2 regions of the Mesobacillus sp. MER 48 genome follow, and region 1 is predicted to be linked to the other one. Evidence: a T-box and tRNA genes for the amino acid it is inferred to sense, from the RefSeq annotation. Region 1 holds a T-box; the other holds one or more tRNA genes.
The links. A T-box is a leader RNA that pairs with one kind of tRNA and senses whether it is charged. The one in region 1 lies ahead of serS (serine--tRNA ligase), so its partner is inferred to be a tRNA-Ser.

Region 2: it encodes a tRNA-Ser, which carries the amino acid that the T-box ahead of serS (serine--tRNA ligase) is inferred to sense. The anticodon was not compared.

Annotation. Positions count from the first base shown of each region.
Region 1 covers NZ_JAMAUR010000018.1:8,799-16,234, forward strand. The annotation lists gene M3593_RS23395 (hypothetical protein) at 89-274, shown strand; gene serS (serine--tRNA ligase) at 311-1,591, opposite strand; T-box leader at 1,658-1,873, opposite strand; gene pdxT (pyridoxal 5'-phosphate synthase glutaminase subunit PdxT) at 1,926-2,516, opposite strand; gene pdxS (pyridoxal 5'-phosphate synthase lyase subunit PdxS) at 2,528-3,409, opposite strand; gene M3593_RS23415 (serine hydrolase) at 3,565-4,869, opposite strand; gene guaB (IMP dehydrogenase) at 5,166-6,632, opposite strand; gene M3593_RS23425 (YaaC family protein) at 6,744-7,436, shown strand, end outside.
Region 2 covers NZ_JAMAUR010000019.1:1,226-10,364, reverse strand. The annotation lists tRNA gene M3593_RS23520 (tRNA-Pro) at 47-123, shown strand; tRNA gene M3593_RS23515 (tRNA-Ala) at 139-214, shown strand; tRNA gene M3593_RS23510 (tRNA-Met) at 237-313, shown strand; tRNA gene M3593_RS23505 (tRNA-Ile) at 353-429, shown strand; tRNA gene M3593_RS23500 (tRNA-Ser) at 449-541, shown strand; tRNA gene M3593_RS23495 (tRNA-Met) at 562-635, shown strand; tRNA gene M3593_RS23490 (tRNA-Asp) at 639-714, shown strand; tRNA gene M3593_RS23485 (tRNA-Phe) at 744-816, shown strand; tRNA gene M3593_RS23480 (tRNA-His) at 856-928, shown strand; tRNA gene M3593_RS23475 (tRNA-Gly) at 943-1,016, shown strand; tRNA gene M3593_RS23470 (tRNA-Ile) at 1,022-1,095, shown strand; tRNA gene M3593_RS23465 (tRNA-Asn) at 1,109-1,183, shown strand; tRNA gene M3593_RS23460 (tRNA-Ser) at 1,188-1,278, shown strand; tRNA gene M3593_RS23455 (tRNA-Glu) at 1,282-1,353, shown strand; gene glgB (1,4-alpha-glucan branching protein GlgB) at 2,317-4,275, shown strand; gene M3593_RS23445 (glucose-1-phosphate adenylyltransferase) at 4,193-5,341, shown strand; gene M3593_RS23440 (GlgC family sugar phosphate nucleotidyltransferase) at 5,365-6,393, shown strand; gene glgA (glycogen synthase GlgA) at 6,390-7,841, shown strand; gene M3593_RS23430 (glycogen/starch/alpha-glucan phosphorylase) at 7,831-9,139, shown strand, end outside.

The sequences.
Region 1 (7,436 bases):
AAAAGTTTTTTTGGGCAGGAATGAATCCTGCCCAAAAGAAAAGCGGAAACGCCTTGGTCAGCTCCGACAAGCGCTGGAGGGCCGACCAGTGAAGTCGTTCTTTGACTTCATTGGACGGACCGAAATCGAAATGTATAGCCGACTGCCCAGAAACGCAGAAACTGGAGACTCCGACAAAGAAGCGCTTTTTGCTTCTGCCGGCGGAGTTGAAGTTTCGGAGTTTTTAGGAGGCGAAACTGGACAAGCAACTCGAGGAGCTAGGCGTTGGATCTAGACACTAATCAAAGTTTAAACCGCTTATTAATGAAACTTATTCAGGAGCAATAACTTCCCTATTGCCCATGTATGGACGCAGTGCTTCTGGAATGATGACACTTCCATCAGCCTGCTGGTAGTTCTCGAGAATCGCGGCAACTGTACGGCCAATCGCAAGGCCTGATCCGTTCAAGGTATGCACATGTTCAGGCTTTGCCTTAGGCTCGCGGCGGAACCGGATATTCGCACGTCTTGCCTGGAAGCTTTCAAAGTTACTGCAAGAAGAGATTTCCCTATACGTGCCGTAGCTTGGAATCCAGACTTCGATATCATACTTCTTAGCAGCAGTAAAGCCGAGGTCAGCAGAGCACATGCTCAAAACGCGGTATGGCAGGCCTAACAGCTGAAGCACCTTTTCGGCGTGTCCAGTCAGCTTTTCCAGCTCGTCATAAGAGTCTTCAGGCTTAACAAACTTCACCAACTCCACTTTGTTGAACTGATGCTGGCGGATCAAACCGCGTGTATCTCGTCCGGCGGATCCTGCCTCAGAACGGAAACATGCACTGTATGCTGCATAATTGACTGGCAGCTCTTCACCGCTCAGGATCTCGTCACGGTGCATATTCGTGACAGGCACCTCGGCTGTCGGGATCAGGAAGTAATCTTCGCTCTCGATGCGGAATGCATCCTCTTCAAACTTAGGCAGCTGTCCTGTTCCTGTCATGCTTGCGCGGTTGACCATGTACGGAGGAAGGATTTCCTTGTAGCCATGCTCATCCACATGCAGGTCAAGCATGAAGCTCATCAATGCGCGCTCAAGGCGTGCGCCTAAGCCTTTGTAAAAGACAAAACGGCTGCCTGTTACTTTTCCTGCACGTTCAAAATCAAGGATTTTCAGATGGTCTGCGATTTCCCAGTGCGGCTTAGCTTCAAATTCAAAGTCACGGACTTCGCCCCATTTGCGAATTTCCACGTTATCGTCTTCTGTTTCGCCAACCGGAACACTTTCATGCGGGATATTCGGAATGCTAAGCATCAATGCCTCGAGCTCTTCCTCGACCTCACGCAATTGATCATCCAGCACCTTGATTTTGTCGCCTACTTCACGCATTTCCGCAATCAGGTGGTCTGCATCCTGCTTTTCACGCTTAAGCTGCGCAACCTGCTGGGATACTTCATTCCTCCTGCTCTTCAGCTGTTCAGCTTCAAGGATCAATTCCCTGCGCTTGACATCCAGGTCCTCAAACTTTCCAAAATCAGTCAAGTCTTCGCCACGGTGCTGAAGCTTCTGTTTTACTTCTTCAAAATTCGCCCTTAAATACTTTACGTCTAACACTGCGAATCCCTCCCTTTTTGATATGCAGTAAAAAGCTTTTGATAAAATAAAAAACTCCCGTCCCCAAAAAGGGACGAGAGTTAACCCGCGTTGCCACCCTAGTTGAAGGCAAAAATGCCTTCCACTCATAAAATAACGGTTTTTACCGAGAGTATTTACTGGCCATATGGCGTTCCATACTCTGCTCGAGGGCGGATTCGTTTGTTCCAGACACCGGTTTGCACCAACCACCGGTTCTCTTCGGAATGGAAACAAGCTACTATTCCCTCTCATCGCTTTTACTATCGAATTTTAATTCATAATTTACTACAATTATGTTCAGCATGCAAGCAGTTTATGCAAAATTTTTACTCTTAGACTCTTCTACCATTTTAACAAAGTAATTCATGAGCCGAAAATCATCTGTCAATTCCGGATGGAAGGAACAGCCGAGGAATTGACCATCACGGGCAGCGACAATCCTGTCATTATGCTTTGCAAGCACTTCGACATTCTCACCCGCTTCCACGATATGAGGAGCCCGGATGAATACGGCGGAAAAATTGTCAGCCACTCCGGAAATATCGATATCTGCTTCAAAACTCTCACGCTGGCGCCCGAACGAGTTGCGTTCCACTTTCACATCCATGACACCGATATGCGGTTCATCATAGCCAACCAGGTCGTTCGACAGCAAGATCAATCCTGCGCAGGTCCCGAACATTGGCTTGCCATCTGCAGCGAATTTTTTCAACTCGTCCATGAATCCATACTTATCAATCAGACGGCGAATGGCCGTGCTTTCTCCGCCTGGAATGATCAATCCGTCTATCTCTTCCAGCTGACCGGGACGTTTAACAACTACGCCCTCTGCCCCAGAAGCCTCGATTGCCCATATATGCTCACGGACAGCCCCTTGAAGGCCTAGTACTCCGATTTTCACCATATTGATACTCCTTACCAGCCGCGATCCTGCATGCGGGCTTCAGGGGCCAATGATGAAATCTCCATGCCCTTCATCGGGATGCCAAGGCCTTTCGAAATGTTCGCAATCAATTCATAATCCTGATAATGTGTCGTTGCTTCGACAATTGCCTTTGCAAACTTCGCTGGATTATCAGATTTGAAGATACCAGATCCAACAAATACTCCATCAGCACCAAGCTGCATCATCAATGCTGCATCTGCGGGCGTTGCTACGCCTCCTGCTGCAAAGTTGACGACCGGGAGACGTCCAAGCTCCTTGATTTCAAGAAGAAGCTCATATGGCGCTCCAAGAAGCTTAGCTTCTGTCATAAGCTCATCAATATCCATTGCGACTACTTTGCGAACCTGTGCGTTCACCTTGCGGATATGGCGAACAGCTTCAACGATGTTTCCAGTGCCTGGCTCACCCTTTGTACGAAGCATGGATGCTCCCTCGCCAATCCTTCTGGCTGCTTCGCCAAGATCGCGGCATCCGCAGACAAACGGAACTGTGTAATCTCTTTTATTCAGGTGGTACTCCTCATCTGCCGGAGTCAAAACTTCACTTTCATCGATATAATCAACGCCCATTGCTTCTAGCACACGTGCTTCTACAATATGTCCAATCCTTGCTTTTGCCATAACGGGAATCGTGACAGCACCCATCACTTCTTCAACGATTCTCGGGTCAGCCATTCTTGCTACACCGCCAGCTGCACGGATATCTGAAGGAACACGCTCAAGTGCCATTACGGCAACCGCACCTGCTTCTTCAGCAATCTTTGCCTGCTCGGCATTGACAACATCCATAATGACGCCGCCCTTTTGCATTTCTGCCATACCACGTTTAACACGATCAGTACCTGTCCTCATTCTTACTCCCCCTTGTCCCTTTTAAGGGATTACTATGTAAAGCAAATACAAATAACTGGATATTCGGACTTTTTTAGTCGGAATTACAGCTACCCCTATTGAAAATAAACAATAAAAAAGGTTTCCTGTCAAGACAGGAAACCTTTGATTATTCATTAAAACCAACCTTTTACCGTATCAGCAACGCCGCCAAACAGGTCTCCAAAGAACCCGCCGATTCCACGCATTGTAAGCACGAACCAGTTTGCTTTTTCCACGCTTTCAGCAGCAACGACTGGAACCTGAATTTCTTTTTGGCCATCTTCAGTCAGGAAGCTGATCTTTTCATCTTGGGTATTCTTAACAGTCATATAGCCGACTTGTTCGCCTTTTTTGATTGGAGCAGTCAGCTCACCATCTTTGTTAAGCTTCTTTTTATCCAGAACGAGCACTGGCTTATATTGATCTTTTTCGCCATTTCTGATTACCATGGAGATCGCCTTTTTTGACTGGATCTTCACGCTGTCTTCCTTGCCCTTCGTTACCGGAAGAGTTTTCTTGCCTTTCACCTGATAATTCTTTTTCACAAGCTCTTCTTCTGTAAAATTACTGAAAGCAAAATCAAGGATTTTACGAGTCTCAGCAAAACGGCTGTCCTTAGAGTCCGCCTTCATCACAACAGAGATGACTCTCTGGCCATTCTTCATCGCAGTAGCAGTAAAACCATAGCCAGCAAAATCAGTAGAACCCGTCTTCAGGCCATCGACACCCTCGTATTGATAAATAAGGCCTGGAAGCATCCAGTTAAAGTTCTTGTACTCACGGCCATCACGGAATTTCAATGCAGGCATACTTGCTGTTTCCAAAACCTCTGGGTAATCCTTCAATAGTCGGTAGGCAAGCTTGGCCATTGAACGTGCAGACATGACATTTTCTTCATCAGGATTGCCTGCAGGATGCTGGCCTAATAGATCCTTATTGTTCAAGCCTGAGGAGTTGACGAATTTATAATCCTTCAAGCCTAACTCGGCTGCTTTTTTGTTCATTTTTTCAACATGGTTTTTCTCAGTTCCAGAAAGAACCTCAGCAAGTGCAACCGTTGCTGCATTTCCGGAATGGATCGCCATCGCTTCATATAATTCTTTTACCGTATAATCTTCACCTTGGGTCAAGCCAACATTTGAAAGGCCAGGTGCAGCTGACAGCTTGTGGACATACTCGTTGATCTTGACCTTCTGATCCCACTTCAGCTTTCCTTCTTTGACCGCTTCAAGAACCATATATTCTGTCATCATCTTGGACATGGAAGCCACACCAAGGACAACATCGGAATTTTTCTCATATAATACTCTTCCAGTTTCCGCATCTACCAGCATAGCTGCTTCGGCATCAATGCCGAGTTGACCCTCTGCTGCTTCAGCTTCCATTGAAAATCCTGAAAACATTGTTGTGATCGTTAGAATGAATGCTGCAAAAAACATTGAAAGCTGTTTCTGTTTACGATTCAAGACGAATTTCCCTCCATAATTTTGAAATAATCTATAAAACTTGCATTTTTTTCTACCCTTTAAAAAATCACACCCGTATAGTTTACCATAAAAAAAACGAAAAAAATAGACAGAGAATAGTCACTCTGTCTATTGTAAAATCAGGAAAAAACAGACCCGAAACAGGATAAAAGTCTTAGTCCCTGTCTGTTTTTCCTTTATTTAATTTTCTTTTTCGTAAACTTGCTGCTTATACAACGTAAGTAAAACCTGATTTTCCAGGCTTTGAATTATGACATGGAATAGTTTGGAGCTTCCTTCGTGATCTGGACGTCATGCGGGTGGCTCTCTCTCAAACCTGCGCCCGTCATTCTTACGAATTGAGCATTTTCCCTTAATTCTTGAAGGTTTGCCGTTCCGCAGTATCCCATGCCCGAACGGATGCCGCCGATCAGCTGATAGATTGTGTCTGTAAGGGGTCCTTTGTAAGGAATTCTTCCTTCAATGCCCTCTGGAACAAACTTCTTGTTGTCTTCCTGGAAGTAACGATCCTTCGATCCTTTTTCCATCGCAGCAACTGAACCCATACCACGGTACACTTTGAAGCGTCTTCCCTGGTAGATTTCAGTTTCACCTGGACTCTCAGTGACACCAGCCAGCAAGCTTCCAAGCATGACTGCATGCCCTCCGGCGGCTAGTGCTTTCACGATATCTCCGGAGTATTTGATGCCTCCATCGGCAATGATTGCCTTGCCATGCTTGCGTGCTTCTGTCGCACAATCATACACAGCTGTAATTTGCGGCACACCTACACCGGCAACGACTCGCGTAGTACAGATCGAACCAGGTCCAATGCCAACCTTCACGATATCTGCCCCAGCCTCAATCAGATCTTTTGTCGCTTCTGCTGTCGCGACATTTCCGGCGATAATATTAAGTTCTGGGTAGGCTTCACGGATTTGTTTTACTGTTTCAATTACACCCTTCGAATGCCCATGCGCTGTATCAACAACAATGACATCCACATGTGATTTCACCAGCATCTCAACACGCTTCATCGTATCGGCTGTTACCCCGACTGCGGCTCCGCATAATAATCGGCCTTTGTTATCCTTCGAAGAATTCGGGAACTCAATCACTTTTTCGATATCCTTAATGGTGATGAGGCCTTTCAAAACACCTTCGTCATTTACTAGTGGGAGTTTTTCAATCTTATGGCGCTGAAGGATTTGTTCTGCTTCCTGAAGGGTTGTACCTACAGAAGCAGTCACCAGATTCGTTTTAGTCATGACTTCCTCAATTTTAATGGAGTAATCCTGGATAAAACGCATATCACGATTCGTAATGATTCCAACAAGTTTTTGCTCTTCTTTGTTATTGACAATCGGAACACCGGAAATGCGATATTTCCCCATCAGATGTTCAGCATCATATACTTGATGCTCTGGGGTTAAAAAGAAAGGATCAGTGATGACACCACTTTCAGAGCGCTTTACCTTATCAACCTGATCTGCCTGGGCTTCAATGGACATGTTTTTATGGATGATGCCCAGACCCCCCTGCCTTGCGATGGAAATCGCCAATTCAGCTTCTGTTACTGTATCCATGCCGGCACTGATGATCGGAATATTCAATCCCAGTGTCTCTGTCAGGCTGACCTTGAGGCTGACATCCTTTGGTAAAACCTCCGATTTAGCTGGCACCAATAGTACATCATCAAACGTTAATCCTTCTTTTACAAACTTACTTTCCCACATAGTAAATGCCCCCCTTTAAGAAAATATTATTTGTAGGTTATCAATTGGTTAAAATACTGTCAAGGACGTTGTTATTAGTTAGATTTTTCAGTTAACTTGGAGGTTTTTTATGTGTCTTTGCCTTATAAAGATTGGAATAGCTATACACTCTTCTTTTCAGCCGAATATTCACAAGATTTTCTAAAAAAATGTTACCGGAAAATCAATCTCGAGCAGCCTGACCTGAAGAGCTTTGAAAACTGCTATCCCTTTATGTATTATCTCGAACATGGGAAGCTTTATTATGAACAGGCAGAAAAATCGCCGCTGGCCATCCAGCCCATTTTGCTTTTCTATGGACTTGTCCATCTTATCAAAGCATGCATCCTGACAGTTGAACCAGATTACCCTGAGACGACTTCCGTTCTTGCTCACGGTGTTTCGACAAGAAAGCGTAAAAAGCAACAATATCGATTCTTGGATGATGAGGTGAAATTCCAAAAGAATGGCCTATTTTCGCTTATGGCTGAAAAGATGTTCCACATGAAACAATTGGAAGGAGAAAAAGCAACAATGGGTGACGTGATGGAACGGATTCCTGAACTCTCTGGCATCTATGCATCACTAAGAGGGAAGCAAAATTTTGAAAAGCTGCAATCTGAACAGGATTCACTTTACTCCCTGCCTATGTCCATATTGGATCACTTTCATATGACTGAAAATCGTTTCAAGGAATTCTTTCAACTTAAGTCATCCATTCCCGTATCTTTCAAAGAAAAAAGTAATGGCAATCTCAAGTTCGAGGCTAACCTTGATGCCTCGGCT
Region 2 (9,139 bases), on a different contig from region 1:
TATGGGTTCGACTCCTTTCGGGCGCGCCATTATATTTTCTCTTTATCGGGGAGTAGCTCAGCTTGGTAGAGCACTTGGTTTGGGACCAAGGGGTCGCAGGTTCGAATCCTGTCTTCCCGACCATGCTTTATATTATATGGGGCCTTAGCTCAGCTGGGAGAGCGCCTGCCTTGCACGCAGGAGGTCAGCGGTTCGATCCCGCTAGGCTCCACCATTATATCTTAATAAAATAATTTGGCGGTGTAGCTCAGCTGGCTAGAGCGTACGGTTCATACCCGTAAGGTCGGGGGTTCGATCCCCTCCGCCGCTACCAAATTTAATCTGGTTGAACCTATTCAATCTAGGATATCCTGGACCTTTAGCTCAGCTGGTTAGAGCAGACGGCTCATAACCGTCCGGTCGTAGGTTCGAGTCCTACAAGGTCCACCATTTTACTTGTTTTGAATACGGAGGTATACCCAAGTCTGGCTGAAGGGATCGGTCTTGAAAACCGACAGGCGGGTAACACCGCGCGGGGGTTCGAATCCCTCTACCTCCTCCATAGTTTTTTATTAATATTGTCGCGGGGTGGAGCAGTCCGGTAGCTCGTCGGGCTCATAACCCGAAGGTCGCAGGTTCAAATCCTGCCCCCGCAATCTGGTCCCGTGGTGTAGCGGTTAACATGCCTGCCTGTCACGCAGGAGATCGCCGGTTCGATCCCGGTCGGGACCGCCATTTTTATTTTTTAGATACACTATTATAGTGGCTCAGTAGCTCAGTCGGTAGAGCAAAGGACTGAAAATCCTTGTGTCGGCGGTTCGATTCCGTCCTGAGCCACCTTATTTAATTTAATTAATTATATATGATTGAGATATGGCGATTGTGGCGAAGTGGTTAACGCATCGGATTGTGGTTCCGACATTCGTGGGTTCGATTCCCATCAGTCGCCCCTTTTCTTAATATGCGGGTGTAGTTTACTGGTAAAACCTCAGCCTTCCAAGCTGATGTAGTGGGTTCGATTCCCATCACCCGCTCCATATATGGGCCTATAGCTCAGCTGGTTAGAGCGCACGCCTGATAAGCGTGAGGTCGGTGGTTCGAGTCCACTTAGGCCCATTTTTTATATTATTCCGCAGTAGCTCAGTGGTAGAGCACTCGGCTGTTAACCGAGCGGTCGTAGGTTCGAATCCTACCTGCGGAGCCATTATGGGGAAGTACTCAAGAGGCTGAAGAGGCGCCCCTGCTAAGGGTGTAGGTCGGGTAACCGGCGCGAGGGTTCAAATCCCTCCTTCTCCGCCATAAGGCCCCTTGGTCAAGCGGTTAAGACACCGCCCTTTCACGGCGGTAACACGGGTTCGAATCCCGTAGGGGTCATAAGGAAAGCTGTTAGCAATTGTGCTAACAGCTTTTTTTGTTCTTAAAATTTTTTCCTCCAGAGGAACCAGGTGTTCTCTTCCAACTTGTCTGCTTTTTTCCAAGATGTTGTTTAAACAATACAGCAGGCTGCACGCACTATCAAAACAGAGTACATAGAAGCGACGATTATGGATTTATGCCAGGGTAAAGGATTGAAAAGGAAAAACTGATCACTTTAGGGGAGATATGTGCTCGGTTGCTTGGTGAAAGAGAAAAACGGGTCACAAAAGGAAGAGGTATGTTCCCGGTTTCTGGGTGAAAGAGAAAAACGGAGCACATAAAGAAGAGATATGTTCCCGGTTATAGGGTGAAGGAGAAAAACGGAGCAGATAAAGAAGAGATATGTTCCCGGTTATAGGCAGTAATAAAAAACGAGGCACATATCGAGAGATATATTCCCGGTTTTAGGAAGAAAGAGAAAAACGGTCACATAAACTAGTGACGAGTGATGTGTTCCTCCAATATCCGAGCCAATGAGAATTCAACCGCATAAACTTCGTAAAAAACAGATCATACAATCAACCTCAATGGCTTTACACGACCACTTAATAGTATTGCTGTATTCAGTAGGAAGTCTACGTAACCCCCCTCAGTCCTAATCACTATTCCATCATTTCCATATGAAAACGCTATCAACTGAAAAATATTTTTAATCACCAACTCTTTGCCAAACCTAATAAATTCAACCAACCCTCTCAAAAAATCATTATTCACTTTCAACTTTCGTTCTCCAAATTTCGCGTAATTGGAAGATTTAGTACATTAAAGCGCTACCATTTTCGGGCTTTTGTCGAATTACCGGCTTTACTAAGTATTATTGTCGAAAAATTAAGAAAATGTTTACAAGGAATTTTTTATGGTAACTAGAATACTACTCAAATAGGAAGTTTTATTCGTTTTTACAAAGGCAGGTGGAGGGCATTGGTAATTAATCCAACAGAGTTTGAATTGCATCTGTTCCATGAAGGGAATTTGTATCAGAGTCATAATTTATTTGGTGCGCATGTCATGAATCGAGGAACCGAAACATATACTCGATTTTGTGTGTGGGCTCCAAATGCGCTTGAAGTAAAGCTTGTTGGTGATTTTAATCATTGGTATGGAGAGAATCATAAGTTTCATAAAGTGAATAAGGAAGGTGTCTGGCAGCTTGCCTTAGAGGGTGATCTGACTGGAGCTATTTATAAATATGAGATTTTTACAGCTGGCGGGGGTAAGAAGCTTAAAGCTGATCCGTTTGCTTTCTTCTCGGAAGAGAGGCCAAATACCGCTTCGGTTGTTTATTCCCTTGATGGGTACAAATGGGGTGATCAGAAGTGGCTGCAGAAGAGGGAGGGGCGGAGCACGCTCGATGAGCCTGTGTTCATCTATGAACTGCATGTGGGTTCCTGGAAAAAGCATGATGATGGATCGTTCCTTACATATCGTGAGCTTGCAGATGAGCTGATTCCTTATATTCTTTCACATGGATACACACATATTGAGCTATTGCCTTTAACTGAGCATCCGCTCGACATGTCCTGGGGCTATCAATCCACAGGTTATTTTTCTGTTACAAGCCGTTATGGAACACCACATGAATTTATGTATTTCGTGGATATGTGCCATCAAAACGGCATTGGGGTTATCCTTGACTGGATTCCTGGCCATTTTTGCAAGGATGCCCATGGGCTGTACCAGTTTGATGGCAGTTATGTTTTTGAATACCAGCGTGAGAGTGACCGGGAGAACCTGGTTTGGGGAACAGCCAATTTTGACTTGGGAAAAACAGAGGTCCAGAGCTTCCTGATCTCGAGTGCGATTTTCTGGCTGGAGAAATATCATATTGATGGCTTCAGGGTCGATGCGGTTGCGAACATCATTTATTGGCCTAATTCAGTCAATGCAGCCAATCCGTACGGGGTGGAGTTTTTAAAGAAATTGAATAAAGCAGTGAAAGAGTTTGAACCTGGAGCTTTGATGGTCGCGGAGGATTCGACCGACTGGCCGCAGGTGACGGCTCCCGTGGAGTATGGCGGACTGGGTTTTACATACAAGTGGAACATGGGGTGGATGAACGACACATTGAAGTATATGGAGGAAGAAAGCCATAACAGGAAGCATATACATGATAAGGTTACGTTCTCCCTGCTTTATGCTTTTTCAGAGAATTTTGTGCTGCCTTTTTCACATGATGAGGTGGTGCATGGAAAGAAGTCTCTTCTCGACAAGATGCCGGGCGATTATTGGCAAAAATTTGCGCAGCTGCGGCTATTGCTTGGATTCATGGTCGCGCATCCTGGAAAGAAGCTGACCTTCATGGGAACCGAATTCGGCCAGTTTTCGGAGTGGAAGGACAAAGAACAGCTTGACTGGAATCTGTTCGGGTATGAAATGCATGAAAAAATGAACCATTACACAAAAGAGCTGATCAAACTCTATAAGCGTTCAAAGCCACTGTATGAGATTGACCAGAGCTATGAAGGTTTTGAGTGGATTGACGCGGATAATCGTGACCAGTCGGTTTTCTCTTTTATCCGTAAAGGGCAGAATCCGGAAGATCTGCTTGTCATCGTCTGCAATTTTACCGAGAAAGTTTACCGTGACTATCGGATTGGTGTCCCGAAGCCCGGGGAATATCGGGAAATTTTAAATAGCGATGCCGAGGTTTTCGGGGGTTCAGGCGTGTTGAATAAAAAAGTGCGAAAAGCAAAGGAAATAGCTTTCCATGGAAGGCCATATTCTATAGAGATGAGTATTTCTCCATTCGGAATCTCAGTTTTACGTCCTGTTATTAAAAGAAAGGGGAGAAACAATCATGCAAAAGAAGAAATGCGTGGCAATGCTATTGGCAGGAGGAAAAGGAAGCCGTCTGCACTCACTGACAAAGAATCTCGCTAAACCAGCTGTCCCTTTTGGCGGCAAGTATCGAATCATCGACTTTCCATTAAGTAACTGCACAAACTCGGGCATCCATACAGTCGGTGTATTGACGCAGTATCAGCCGTTATTGCTTAACTCCTATATCGGCATAGGCAGTGCATGGGACCTCGACAGAAAGGATGGAGGTGTGACGGTGCTCCCGCCTTATGCTGAGAGTTCCGAGGTTAAATGGTATTCAGGCACGGCAAGTGCGATTTTTCAGAACCTGAATTATCTTGATCAGTATGATCCTGAATATGTTTTGATTCTTTCGGGTGACCATATTTATAAAATGAATTATGAATTGATGCTCAACTATCATGTTGAAAAAGGGGCTGATGTGACCATTTCGGTCATAGAGGTGCCTTGGGAAGAAACCAATCGTTTCGGGATCATGAATACGGATTCTGAGCTGAGAATTACTGAATTTGAAGAAAAACCGGATGTCGCTAAAAATAATCTGGCTTCGATGGGAATTTATATTTTTAAATGGAGTGTTTTAAGGGAATATCTGATAAGAGATGACCAGAACCCAGAATCCAGCCATGATTTTGGCAAGGATATCATTCCGCTGCTGATCGAAGAAAATATGAAGTTATTTGCCTATCCTTTTAAAGGTTACTGGAAGGATGTTGGTACTGTTCAGAGCCTGTGGGAAGCGAATATGGATTTATTGGATAAAGATTGTGCACTGAACCTATTTGATCAGTCATGGCGGATTTATTCCGTGAACCCGAATCAGCCGCCGCAATATATTTGCCCAGAGGGGGAAGTTTCGGAATCCCTTGTCAATGAGGGCTGCAAGATTGAAGGAGAAGTTTCCAAAACGGTCGTATTCCAGGGTGTGACGGTTAAAAAAGGAGCGGTTGTCAAGGAAACGGTCATTATGCCAGATGCTGTCATCGGCCATAATTGCGTGATTGAGAAGGCGATTGTGTCGCCAGGCGTATATGTCCCTGATGGTACAATCATCAGGCCAGATGGTAGCTGCAATGAAATTACATTAGTATCGGAAGAAACAATCGGTGAATTGCAATCCAATTGAGCCGACTTCGGGAGGAAATAGAAATGAACAAACGATTATTGGGAGTAATAGATGCGACAACCGTTCACGAAGATCTCCAGGAACTGTCCCTGCATCGGTCGGTGGCGGCGATTCCCTTTGGCGGGCGATACAGGCTGATAGATTTTATCCTTTCAAACATGGTTAATTCGGGAATCGAGAGCGTGGCGATTTTTCCGAAATACCAGTACCGGTCGCTGATGGACCATTTAGGTTCAGGAAGGAATTGGGACCTCAACCGAAAAAGGGATGGATTGTTTTTCTTCCCGGCATCTAATCTGAATAAAAATTATACGGGAATCGGAACATTGGATCACTTTGCCGATAACATTGATTATTTTGAACGGAGTACGCAGGATTATGCGCTGATAGCGAATTCCTATACGGTTTTCAATATGGATTTCCAGCCGTTGCTTGACTGGCATATCGAATCCGGTTGTGACATTACAGAAGTTCAGAAGAATGGAAGGTCGCTAGGAATTTATCTTGTGAAAAAAACCCTGCTGATGGATTTGATCATGACAAGGAATGAAACAGGATATTCGAATATGAGGGATGCTGCCAGGGATACCAGCAGTCAATTCCAGCTTTGTTATTACGACTATGAAGGCTATGCAGTGATGGTGGATACCATCGCTAAATATTTCAGTGTGAGCATGGATTTGCTGAAGCCTGAGGTTTGGAAGGAGTTATTCCCTAAAGAACGCCCTATTTTAACAAAGGTGAAAGATGAGCCTCCAACCCGCTATGATGTGGATGCATCGGTCCGGAATTCAATGGTCGCCAATGGCGGGCTGATTGAGGGGACCGTTGAAAACAGCATCATCGGAAGAGGTGTGAAAATTGGGAAGGGTACAGTGATCCGCAATTGTATCATCATGCAAAAGACGCAGATTAAGGAGAATTGTATATTGGACTCTGTAATAGTAGATAAGGATGCAAGAATCGAGGCAGGAACCGTGATTACAGCGCCAGCAGACTCGCCTGCTGTCATCCGTAAAGGAGCAGTACAGGGAGTGGGGAGCAGCTCGTGAAGGTATTATTCGCAGTATCGGAATGTGTTCCTTTCATCAAGTCAGGAGGCCTGGCAGATGTAGCAGGATCACTTCCGAAGGAACTGGAAAAATTAGGAACGGATGTCAGGGTGATTTTACCGAAATACGGATTGATTCCTGAGAAATTCCGCTCTGAAATGAAGAAAGTGAAAGAGTTTACTGTGCAATTGGGTTGGCGCTCGCAATATTGCGGCATTGAAGCTCTTGAACATGATGGTGTCACCTTCTATTTTGTGGACAATGAATATTACTTCAAGCGGGATAGTCTTTATGGGCATTATGATGATGGGGAGCGTTTTTCCTTTTTTAGCAGGGCGGTGCTCGAGTTCATCGCCGAAAGCGAGTTTTATCCTGACGTGATCCATTGCCATGACTGGCATACCGGAATGATTCCTTTCTTGCTGCGGACAGAGTATTATAAGCGTCCGGGTTATGGATTGATCCGGTCGGTATTCACGATTCATAATCTCCAATTCCAGGGGATTTTCCCTCGGGAAGTGCTGGGTGACCTGCTGCAGATTGACAGTTCTTATTTCAATGAGGAACAGCTGGAATTTTACGGGATGGCCAATTTCATGAAAGCCGCATTGATTTCATCAGATCATATCACAACCGTCAGCCCTACTTACAAAGACGAAATCCAGACTGAGTATTTTGGTGAAAAACTAGATGGAATCCTGAGAAAAAGAAATGAGGATCTTTCCGGGATCGTAAACGGGATCGATCATGATGCTTATGACCCTGAAAGCGATCCTGGCCTGGCTGCCAATTTCGGGGTATGGGGACTAGAAAGAAGAGTGATCAACAAACTGCAGGTACAGCGAAGCTTTGGCCTGCCGGTTAATGATGATGTTCCGGTTGTTGCGATGATCACAAGGCTGACGAAACAAAAAGGCCTTGATTTGGTCAGGGAAGTCTTCCATGAAATAATGGCAACTGGATTGCAGCTCGTTGTTCTTGGCACCGGTGACCCTGAGTTTGAGCAATTCTTCAGGGAAATGGCTGCGCAGTATCCTGACCAATGTGGCGTATATATCGGTTTTGATGAAAATCTGGCACACCAGGTGTATGCAGGATCGGATTTATTCCTGATGCCATCAAAGTTCGAGCCTTGCGGATTGAGCCAGATGATTGCAATGCGTTATGGATCGATCCCGGTTGCCAGGGAGACGGGCGGGCTGAATGATACGGTCCAGCCTTATAATGAATTCAACGGGGACGGCAATGGTTTTACTTTTGCCAATTTCAATGCCCATGACATGCTCTTTACGATTGAACGGGCACTGTCATTTTACCGTAAGCGAGAAAAGTGGCTGCAGCTGATGGCAAAGGCGATGGAAACAGACTATAGCTGGGCGCAGTCGGCAAGACAGTACAAAGACTTGTATTCCGATCTCATCTCAAGGAGTGAATCGCATGTTTTCTAGTGTTCCCAAATTCAAAACCGCTTTCTTGAAAAAACTCGAGATGATGTTTGGAACCAGCTTTGAAGAAAGCACGAGCCGGGAGCAGTTCCAGACTCTCGGGCATATGATCAGGGAGCATGTGAGTTCTGATTGGATCAAAACGAATGAATTATATCGTGCTGGCGCGAAAAAACAGGTGTATTACCTGTCGATTGAATTCCTGCTGGGGCGTCTGCTCAGGCACAATCTGATCAATTTGGGTGTTGAAGAGGTTGTGTGCAAGGGACTCAGGGACCTGGGGATCGAGCTTGATCAATTGGAGGAAATTGAGGCGGATGCCGGTCTTGGCAATGGAGGCCTTGGCCGTCTTGCCGCCTGCTTCCTCGATTCCCTTGCATCGCTTGATTTGCCTGGACATGGCTGCGGAATCCGCTATAAGCATGGCTTGTTTGAGCAGAAGATCGTTGATGGCTATCAAGTTGAACTTCCGGAGCAATGGCTAAGGCACGGCCATGTCTGGGAGGTGCGCAAGACTGATGATGCAGTGGAAGTACCTTTTTGGGGAGAGATTGAGAGCAGAATGGAAAATGGCCGGCTTGTTTTCAGGCATCTGAACGCGGAGACCATCATGGCTGTTCCTTATGATCTTCCTGTCATCGGCTACCAGACCCAGACAGTAAATACCCTGCGTCTTTGGAATGCTGAACCATCAAGATTCCCGGCAAATGCCGATATTTTTAAGTATAAGAAGGATACTGAGTCGGTTTCAGAGTTTTTATATCCGGACGATACTCATGATGAAGGTAAAATCCTTCGGCTGAAGCAGCAATATTTCCTTGTCGCGGCGAGCCTGAAGGCGATTGTGAAGTCGTTTAAAAAGAAGAATAAGAGCTTGCTAGAGTTCCATGACTATGTGAGCATCCACATCAATGATACACATCCTGCGATCGCGGTACCTGAATTGATGAGGATCCTGATGGATGAAGAGGGACTTGGCTGGGAGGATGCGTGGCATATTACTGTCCAGACACTTTCCTATACAAACCATACGACCCTGGCAGAGGCGCTTGAACGCTGGCCGATCAGGATATTCCAGCCGCTGCTGCCGCGTATATACATGATCGTCGAAGAGATAAACGAGCGTTTCTGTAAAGTGGTATGGGAGCAATATCCTGACGATTGGGGCAGGGTTGAATCCATGGCAATCATTGCCCATGGCGAGGTCAGGATGGCCCCGCTTGCGATTGTCGGCAGTCACAGCATTAATGGAGTGGCGAAGCTCCATACGGATATCTTGAAAAATCGGGAAATGAACTTAT